One region of the Arthrobacter sp. 10T44 genome, then DNA from elsewhere that is predicted to be linked to it. Evidence: riboswitches for the same ligand, from Rfam matches in the RefSeq annotation. Region 1 holds a riboswitch; the other holds the start of a gene.
What was found. A riboswitch is a leader RNA that binds a small molecule or an ion and turns the genes downstream of it on or off. The one in region 1 is predicted to bind cyclic di-AMP.
Positions count from the first base shown of each region.

Region 2: linked by a shared signal. The riboswitch ahead of AC1DBL_RS08250 (aggregation-promoting factor C-terminal-like domain-containing protein) and the one ahead of AC1DBL_RS07055 (M23 family metallopeptidase) in region 1 are both predicted to bind cyclic di-AMP.

Region 1 covers NZ_JBFTGT010000003.1:103,016-107,839, forward strand. Annotated here, with positions in the region: gene AC1DBL_RS07040 (MFS transporter) at 1-175, shown strand, start outside; gene serC (phosphoserine transaminase) at 203-1,333, opposite strand; gene AC1DBL_RS07050 (iron-dependent transcriptional repressor DtxR) at 1,649-2,341, shown strand; cyclic di-AMP (ydaO/yuaA leader) riboswitch at 2,484-2,703, shown strand; gene AC1DBL_RS07055 (M23 family metallopeptidase) at 2,708-3,526, shown strand; cyclic di-AMP (ydaO/yuaA leader) riboswitch at 3,673-3,831, shown strand; gene AC1DBL_RS07060 (NlpC/P60 family protein) at 4,095-4,824, shown strand, end outside.
Region 2 covers NZ_JBFTGT010000004.1:82,285-87,108, reverse strand. Annotated here, with positions in the region: gene AC1DBL_RS08265 (phosphatase PAP2 family protein) at 1-357, shown strand, start outside; gene upp (uracil phosphoribosyltransferase) at 382-1,017, shown strand; gene AC1DBL_RS08255 (VOC family protein) at 1,114-1,491, shown strand; gene AC1DBL_RS08250 (aggregation-promoting factor C-terminal-like domain-containing protein) at 1,594-2,331, opposite strand; cyclic di-AMP (ydaO/yuaA leader) riboswitch at 2,330-2,510, opposite strand; gene AC1DBL_RS08245 (glycosyltransferase family 39 protein) at 2,670-4,706, opposite strand; gene AC1DBL_RS08240 (bifunctional glycosyltransferase family 2/GtrA family protein) at 4,707-4,824, opposite strand, start outside.

The DNA.
Region 1 (4,824 bases):
GGCACTGATCGGCATACTCTGGATTGTCCGCGCCAAGCAGCTGCGGATCGCCTTCAACCGGCGTGCACGGGGCCTGCGGTATTTCCGGGTCGTCCCCGGCAGCTCTGTGACCGGCGGCTCGGCGACCAGCGGCGCCGCCCGGGAGGAAGACCCGGACGACGCCGTCGACCGCTGAAGCGTCCCGGAAGGGACGGCGCGGTGGCTACTTCTTGAGCTCGCCGACGACGAAGTCGATGCACTCGAGCAGTGCGGAGACGTCGTCGGGTTCGATCGCCACGAAGGTGGCGATGCGCAGCTGGTTCCGTCCCAGCTTGCGGTACGGCTCGGTATCCACGATCCCGTTGGCGCGCAGGACCTTGGCGATGGCGGAGGCGTCGATCGAGTCGTCGAAGTCGATGGTGGCAATCACGTTGGACCGGTCCTCGGCCCTGGCTACGAACGGCGTGGCGTAGGCGGAGGCCTCGGCCCAGCCGTAGATGCGTCCGGCCGAGTCGGCGGTGCGGGCGGCGGCGAAGTCGAGGCCGCCGTTGGCGTTGAGCCACTGCACCTGCGCGTCCAGGGTCACGAGGGTGGCCAGCGCCGGAGTGTTGTAGGTCTGGTTCAGCCGCGAGTTGTCGATCGCGGTCTGGAGGTCCAGGAAGTCCGGAATCCAGCGGCCGCCGGCCTTGATCCGGGCCGCGCGCTCCAACGCCGCCGGGGAGAACAGTCCAAGCCAGAGGCCGCCGTCGGAGGCGAAGTTCTTCTGCGGGGCAAAGTAGTAGACGTCGGCCTCGGCGACGTCCACGTCCAGGCCGCCGGCCGCGGAGGTGGCATCCACCAGCACGAGGGAGCCTGCATCGGCGCCGGCCACGCGCTTGACCGGCGCTGCGACACCGGTGGAGGTCTCATTCTGCGGCCACGCGTAGGCATCGACGCCGGCCTCGGCCCGCGCCTCGGGTCGGGTGCCGGGTTCGGATTTGATGATCGAGGACTCGGCCAGGAACGGTGCCTTGTTGGTGGCCGCGGCGAACTTCGAGCCGAATTCGCCGAAAGACAGGTGCTGCGCCTTGTTTTCCACGAGGCCGAAGCTGGCAATGTCCCAGAACGCCGTGGACCCGCCGACGCCGAGGATGACCTCGTAGCCCTCCGGGGCGCGGAAGAAGTCGCTCAGTCCGCTCCGGACCGATCCCACGAGGTTCTTGACCGGGGCCTGGCGGTGCGAGGTCCCCAGCAGCGTCGCCGACGCAGCAGACAGGGCCTCCATCTGCTCCGGCCGGACCTTCGACGGGCCGGCGCCAAACCGGCCGTCCTTGGGCAGGAGGTTCGCGGGGATGGTGATGCTGGTGTCGCTCACAGGGGCTCCAATTTTCGGCTGGGTGTGTGGCGTGGCTTGGACGGGCTCTGCCGGGCGTGACCGGGACCCGCTATTTATTCTGCCCGACGGCCCCACGCGGGTGGGAATAAAGCCCGTCATAGTCCGGTCATTGAGACGGCGGCGCGGCGCCGGGCGGGGCGTAGTCCACAGGTCCGCGCGGCAGCCCACAGATTATCCGGACTAATTCAAAATAGGCTAGGCTGTGCGGTGACGTACGGCGGATCTCGCCAGGGCGCAACCCGCACGCTGTACGGTGGGAATGACGCAAGGACGGCGCTCGAGGAGCTGAGCTGAATGACGGATCTGATCGATACCACCGAGATGTATCTCCGGACCATCCTGGAACTTGAAGAAGAGAACATCATCGCCCTCCGCGCCCGCATCGCCGAGCGGCTCCGTCACTCCGGCCCCACCGTTTCCCAGACCGTCGGCCGCATGGAGCGCGACGGCCTCGTGGTTGTCTCCGGCGACCGGCACCTTGAACTGACCGAAACGGGCCGGAAGCGCGCCATCGAGGTCATGCGCAAGCACCGCCTGGCCGAACGGCTGCTTGCCGACGTGATCGGGCTGGACTGGGCCTACGTCCATGAGGAAGCGTGCCGCTGGGAGCACGTGATGAGCGAACGGGTCGAGCGCCGCATTTTCGAAATGCTGGACCACCCGACCGTGTCCCCCTACGGGAACCCGATTCCCGGACTCGCCGAACTGGGCGGGCTTCCGACGCCGGACCGCGGCGCCGTGGTCAACCTGCTTGACGCCATGGCCGGCTACGGCGCCGACTCGCGGATCACCGTGAGCCGGCTGGCCGAGCCGATCCAGGTCGAGCCGGAGCTGCTGGTCCAGCTGGACGAGGGCGGAATCCGTCCGGGCGCCAGGGTCTCGCTGGAGCGGGTGGGGGAGTACATCTCGGTCCGGGTCCCCGACATTGAAGGCGCCCTCGAGCTGCCTCCCGAGGTCGCCGCCCATGTGTTCGTTACGCTCGGGTAACCCGGCGTCAAAATCCTTCCGCCGGACAGCAGGTAAGTTGTGCACAGGCGAGATAACGGAATTATTACCGCCTGCCTTAATCCCCTATAGTTGATGACTAGCACTGATACTAAAGCGTTATCTGATCCGGAGCCGAGCTCTGCCAGCGGATCAGCCGGCGATTCACCTTCTGGCAGAGGCGGGGGAACCACAACCGGCTGTTGATTCAACAGCCTTGGGGTGAAGTCCGCTAGCGGCAAGCAATTCAAACTGGGACCTCCGTGGATGCCCCTGCGTCTGGATGCTTGCACCGGCGGACCGGGTCTTTGATCTCTCTGACCCGAATCCGACAGCTAACTTCGCAGGCTATCCAGAGAGGAACCGTTCTTGACCACCCAGACCGTCAGGGGCCGCCGTCGTGCGACCGGTCCCGCTCCGGAGCCACGCCCGGCCGCCGTCGTCCTCGACGAGCGCCCGCGTGACGCGCACCGCGAAGCGCGCCGCGGCCGGCGCAGCGCGTTCCGTCAGGTAACAGACTTCGCCGCTGTCAGCGGCGTGGGGCAGAAGGCAGGCATTGCCCTGGCCGCCACGGGTTTGGTCCTCACCGTTACAGTTCCGGCCACCGGCCCCGTGATGGCCACCGATGCGGCCAGGTCCGGTTCGGTTTCCGCGGCGGCCCAGCCCGAGGTCAAGGCCCCGGCCGCCGAAATCAACTTCAACCGCACGGCCGTCACCACCAAGGGTGACCCGGACAGCAAGCTCAAGCAGTTGCTGAGCGCGCAGTCCGTCGGCAGCATCACCCGGGCAGCCTCCGCGGGCAGCCTCGGGGCGCCGCTGGATTCCATGGTCACGGCCTCGCCGTTCGGCTACCGGGTCAGTCCCATCACGGGAGCCGTCGGGGAATTCCACCGGGGCCAGGACTACGCGGCCCAGTGCGGCACTCCTGTACATGCCGCCGCGAGCGGCACCGTAACCTTTTCCGGCTGGCACCCCTACGGGGGCGGCAACCGGGTCGTGATCGACCATGGCAACGGCCTGGAGACCACGTACAACCACTTGTCGTCCTCCGACGTCCACGTGGGCCAGCAGGTCTCACGTGGCGATGTGGTGGCGATGAGCGGGACCACCGGCGCCTCCACCGGCTGCCACCTCCACTTCGAGGTGATGGTCAACGGGGAAGTTGTTGACCCGCTCGGCTGGCTTTAGCCAAGCCGAGGGACCACTCGCATTTCTGTGACACGCCGTGATCTGAATGTGACATTGAGTCCCAACTGCTGTACCGTATGAAGCACGCCAACTTCTCCGAAGTTGGCGCTCTTGAGTGGATTGCCTAACTCTGCCACCGCTCAAGGTCCGTTCGCATGACATCGTCTGGCAGGGGCGGGGGAACCAATTTTGGTCTTCGCAAGAAGACCTTGGGGTTAAGTCGCAAAGCTTCCCAGGAAGCAGCGCGGCCGGGTGACTCCCATCCGAATCCGACAGCTCACCTCGTAGGCATTGGGAGAGGCTACTTTCGTGTCTTCACGCCACAATGCTGCGCGTTCTCGCGCTGGCGAGGCTCAGTTGAGCCCGCTGAATTCCATGCTCCGTGCCGCCCTTGCCGGCGCCCGGACTGGATCACACAACGCAGTTCCCGCTTTTGGCGCGTCTTCGCAGTACACCCTTCGCTAAGAAACCCGTTTCGGGGCGATCCGGCGTACCCCCAAGATGCCGGAGCGTCCTCAGTCCCGCCTGCAAGCAGCGCGGACCCAAGGATCACGAAAGAGAGAACTGAATGACTACTCGTGCAACCATTGCACGCCACCGCGCGGAGGTCACCAAGACCAACTCGCTGGCTGTCATTGCTAAGGCCGTCGGCGACAACGCCGGTGGTATGGGTCGCCAGGCCGCGGTTATCGCTGCAGCCTCCGGCCTGGTCCTGACCAGCGGTATCGCAGCCAACGCTGCCGAGACCAACGTTCAGCGTGAATCGACTTCCGCTTCGGCCATGGAAGTACAGTCCAACGCACCGGCCACGATCTCCGCGGCCTCCAGCATCGCGATCTCCTACGAGAAGCCTGCTGTCACCACCGCGCCGGCTCCCGTTGTCGAGGCGGCCAAGCCCGTCGTCAACGTCCAGGAAGCGGACACCGCCGTCACCGGTACCGGAACTGGTACCGGCACCGCGGTCACCGCATCGCTGGCCACCAAGGCTCCGGCCGCCGTCAGCGGCATGGGCGCTTCGATCGCCGCTGCTGCCTACGCACAGATCGGTGTCTCCCAGGATTGCACCATGCTGGCCACCAACGCGTTGGCCGCAGTGGGCGTCCACTACCACGGCTGGCCGGCGGGTTACCTGTCCCTGGGCCGCACCGTGAGCGCCGCCGAGGCCCAGCCGGGCGACCTCGCCTACTACCAGAACGGCGGCATGGGCATGGCCCACATCGCCGTTTACGTCGGCAACGGCATGGCCGTCCATGGCGGCTGGAACGGCGGCACCACCGCGCTGTACAGCGTCAACGTGG
Region 2 (4,824 bases), on a different contig from region 1:
ATCGGGCTGGTGGTCTACCTCGCCTGCCTGCAGGTCAGACGCACCATAGCCCGCGTCGGTTTGATCACCGCGGGTGCGATCTTCATCCTTGCGATGGGCATGAGCCGCGTCTTCCTGGGCCATCACTGGATGACCGATGTGATCTTCGGCTGGGCCCTGGGGCTGGGCTGGGTGGGGATCGTGATCCTGGCCCACAGGCTGTTCCATGTGCTGCGGCACCGGGAACACACCGGCCCCGCGCCGACGTTCGACAACGATGCGCACGTGCGCGACGGCGCCCCCGCCCGCGGCCGCAAGGGCAGCACCGCGGAGCGGACCGCCGACGCCGATACCCCGGACCCCGCGGGACGGTCCTGAAGGTCCGGGTGGTAGTTTTGACCCATGCGCACTCTCGTTGTCGACCACCCGCTGGTCGCCCATAAACTCACCGTTCTGCGGGACAAGAACACCCCGTCCCCGGTCTTCCGCCAGCTCACCGAGGAGCTCGTCACGCTCCTGGCCTATGAGGCAACCCGGGACGTCCGCACCGAGCCGGTGACCATCGAGACGCCGGTCAGCACCACCGTCGGCACGGCTTTCACCAAGCCCACCCCGCTGGTGGTTCCGATCCTGCGCGCCGGTCTCGGCATGCTGGAGGGCATGACCAAGCTGGTGCCCACCGCCGAGGTCGGCTTCCTGGGCATGGCCCGGGACGAAGAGACCCTGGACATCATCACCTACGCCGAGCGCCTCCCGGAGAACCTGACAGACCGGCAGATCTTCGTCCTGGACCCGATGCTCGCCACCGGCGGCACCCTGCGCGAGGCGATCAAGTTCCTCTTCAAGCGCGGCGCGTCGGACGTCACCTGCATCTGCCTGCTGGCCGCCCCGGAGGGCCTGGCCAAGCTGGAAGAAGAGCTCTCGGACGCCAACGTGACCATCGTGCTGGCCTCCATCGACGAGAAGCTCAACGAAAAGTCGTACATTGTGCCCGGGCTGGGCGACGCCGGAGACCGCCTGTACGGCATCGCGGTCTAGCCGCCGGCATGCACTGCTGCCCTCGCGGGTAGGGCGGTTGAAACGTCCCCGCGGTCAAGGGTTCCGGCGTAAGGCGTCCGGGACTAGCCTGTGCCCATGGACTGGAAACTTGAACTCGTGTTTGTCCCCGTGTCGGATGTGGACCGGGCCAAGGACTTCTATGTGAACAAGGTCGGCTTCAACGCCGACTACGACGAACGGCCCACGCCAGGCATCCGTTTCGTCCAGCTGACCCCGCCGGGTTCCGGGTGCTCGATCGCGATTGGCGAGGGCCTCAACGACGCCCCGCCCGGCACCGCCCCCGGCCTGCAGCTGGTCGTCAGCGACATCCAGGCGGCGCACCAGCAACTCAAGGGCAACGGTGTGGACGTCAGCGACATCGATGTCCAGGACTGGGGGCATTTCGTCTACTTCGCCGATCCCGACGGCAACAAATGGGGGGTGCAGTACATTCCCAACCGTCCGAACGGCTAGCGCGGCGGCCCGTATTCCGCAGGCGGCGCGGCGGCAGGCGCACGTGAGGCCCCGGATCCAAGGATCCGGGGCCTCACTCATGGCATGCAGCCTCGGCCGCGCTTAGTACCAGTTGTTCGCGTAGTGGAAGTTCAGGGCGCCGCACGGTGAACCGTAGCGGTCCTGCACGTACTCCAGTCCCCAGTTGATCTGGGTCCGGTAGTTGGTCCGGTAATCGGCGCCGGCGCTGGCCATCTTTTCGGCGGGCAGCGATTGGACCACGCCGTAAGCGCCGCTGCTGGCGTTGGTAGCCGTGGTCTTCCAGTCGGACTCCCTGGTCCACAACTTCATCAGGCATTGCATCTCGCTCGGGGCCCAGCCGTGGGCGGGCAGCTGAGAGGCGGCGTAGGCCTGCGCACCGGCGGGGTCGTCAATGGCGACCGGCTTCGCGGGAGCAGGCGCCTTGGCAGCCGGAGCAGGCGCCTTGGCAGCCGGAGCCTTGGCCGCCGGGGCCTTGGCGGGCTTGATTTTGGAGGCCTGGGCCTCCACGCTCATCGGGGCGGGCGAGGTGGGCGTGTTGCTGCCGACGCGTTCGAAGTCCAGGGTCTGCAGGGACGCGGCAGTGTCTTTCGACGCTTCGGCCGTATGCGCTGCAGTGCCGGAGGCCTGGCCCGCGGCCCCTGCCCCCAGCAGGACGGCGAAAGCGGTGGCTACGACGGCGGCGCGCTTGCCATTGGTCCGGGCACGGGGCCGGGACGGGCTCGAAGTGTGCTTCGCCGGCTCGGCGCGGTGGCGCGCGCGCTCGGCGTCGGACGTGCGTTTAGCGCCTTCTGGGCGCGTGGGTGCCTTGATTTCAGTCATGTTCGCCTCTCAACGCCTACGGAGTTAGCTGTCGGGTTCGGATGCGAAATCCGGCCGCACGGAATCTCGACGTGGCGGCTTAACCCCAAGGGTGCATGGATGCAGAATGCCCGGGAACTCTGGGTTCCCCGTCTCTGCCTGGTCCATGGGAATCCGGGTAGCGGCAGAGTTTGGCGTCAGCCCGGACACGCGGCCAGATCGATGGCCGCACCCTAAAACGGTACCGGACTTTCAATCAGATGTCACATTTAGGTAACGGCTGGCCCCCGGTAAGCATCGAGCGGGCACGGAACCGTCGAAACGGCGCGGCGGAGACGGAGGCAAGCGGGGAGAGGAGCCTACTTCGCCAGCTTGTACACGGTGGCGTTCCCCACGGTCTGGGCCTGGTAGTTGGCCGCGACCCAGCTGGCGACCTCGGAGTTGCCGCCGCGGCCCCCGCCCAGGCCGCCCATGCCGCCGGAGATGAAGTAGCCGATCTCGCCGCGGCCCACCATCGCTTGGAACTGCTCGAGCGTGGGGTACGGGTCGCCGCCGTTCCAGCCGCCCAGCGCGATCACATTGGTGCCGGTGGCGAGTTCCAGGCTGGCGGCCTGGGTGGCGCCGGAGACAATCCCGGACCATTTGGCGCCGGAGGACTTCAGCAACGCTGTCAGCTCAGCCGACGCCGTATCCGCGCCGGGTCCGCCGGGCCCGCCGGCGGCCGCCCCGCTGGAACCGGCGATCCCGCCGTCCGGCCTGCCGGCCGCCCCGAAGCCGCCGCCCATCGCGGACGCGGTGGGCCCGGAGGTGGGGATTGACCCCGAATGCGCCTGGGCCGCCGTCGCCAGCGTCCAGGCGGTGGTCCCGAGCCCGCCGGCCAGCAGTGAAAGGACCATGACGCCGGCCGCAGCGGCTTTGCGGAGCCGGGCCGGGAGCGCCGCCAGGCTGTCCACCCGGAGCAGCAGCGCCGCGGCGGCCAGCACGCCCAGGACGACGGCGATCACCCGGAGCCCGGGCAGCCATGCCGGGTCGCGGCCCAGGAGCACGGCGGACCAGACCGAGGCGGCCAACACCGTCACGGCCAGGACCATCCGAGCGGGCCAGTGGGTCCGGCCGCGCCACAGTTCCGCCGAGCCGATGCCCACCAGGGCCGCGACGGCGGGGGCCAGTGCCACGGCATAGTACGGATGCACGGTGCCGCTCATGAAGCTGAGGATGCCTGCCGTGATCAGCAGCCAGCCGCCCCAGAGCAGGAGCGCGGCACGGGTGGCGGAGGTCCGGGCCTCTCGCCGGGTGAACCACAAACCTGCCACCAGCAGGACCAGGGCCGCCGGCAACAGCCAGGACACTTCTCCGCCGAAACTGGTCCCGAACATCCGGGTGATCCCGGCCGCGCCGCCGAAGCCCACGTTGCCGTTTCCGCCCGGGCCGCCGGCATTTCCGAAAGGATTTCCGCCGGGCATCCCGCCGCCGGACCCGGTGATCCGGCCCAGGCCGTTGTAGCCGAAGGTGAGTTCCAGGAAGCTGTTGGTCTCCGACCCCGCCATGTACGGCCGGGCCGAGGCGGGAGTGAGCTGGAACAGCGCCAGGTAGCTGCCGGCCACGACGGCGATCCCCGCCGCGGCGGCGAGGAGGTGCAGGAGCCGGCGGCCGAGGGTGGTGGGTGCCGCCCACAGGTAGGCCAAGGCCAGTCCGGGCACTATCAGGAAGCCCTGCAGCATCTTGGTCAGGAACGCCAGGCCGATTACCGCGCCGGCTGCGGCGAGCCATTTCCAGCCGGCCTTTTCGATGGCGCGGGTGGTGAGGTAGGCGGCCAGCACCAGGCACAGGGTGAGCATGGCGTCCGGGTTGTTGAAGCGGAACATCAGGGCTGCCACTGGGGTCAGCGCCAGGGCACCGCCGGCCAGCAGGCCCGCCGCGGAACCGGACACGCGTTTGACGGTCAGGTACAGAAGTCCGACGGCGGCCACCCCCATGAGCGACTGGGGAATGAGCATGCTCAGTGCCGAGAAACCGAAGATCCGCCCGGCGAGGGCCGGGATCCAGAGCGCGGCCGGTGGCTTGTCCACCGTGATGGCGTTGCCCGCGTCGAGGGAACCGAACAGCAGCGCGGTCCAGTCCTTGGTGCCGGCCTGGATCGCTGCGGCGTAGAAGGAGTTGGCGTAGCCGGTGGCTTCCAGGTTCCACAGGTACATCACTGCGGTGAAGACCAGCAGCAGGGCCGCCGAGGGCCGCACCCACCACCGCTGTGGTCCGAACAGCAGGCGTGCCCGGCGGTCCTGCGCGGCGGCCGGTCGAGGAGCTGCCGGGCGGGTCGCCGTCGTCGAGGGTGCGGGCGCCGATGCGGGCGTGCTGCCGGCCGGGCCGCCGGTGGCGGGGTCGAGGGTTGCGGTCATTTACTTGGCCGTTTCTGTGTGGGGGAGGGCTGAGTCGTTGGCGGCGGACGCCGGAGCATAGGGAACGGCGCCGGGGGCCGGAGGAATGGGGGCGCCCCGACGGCGGAAGACCACGTGC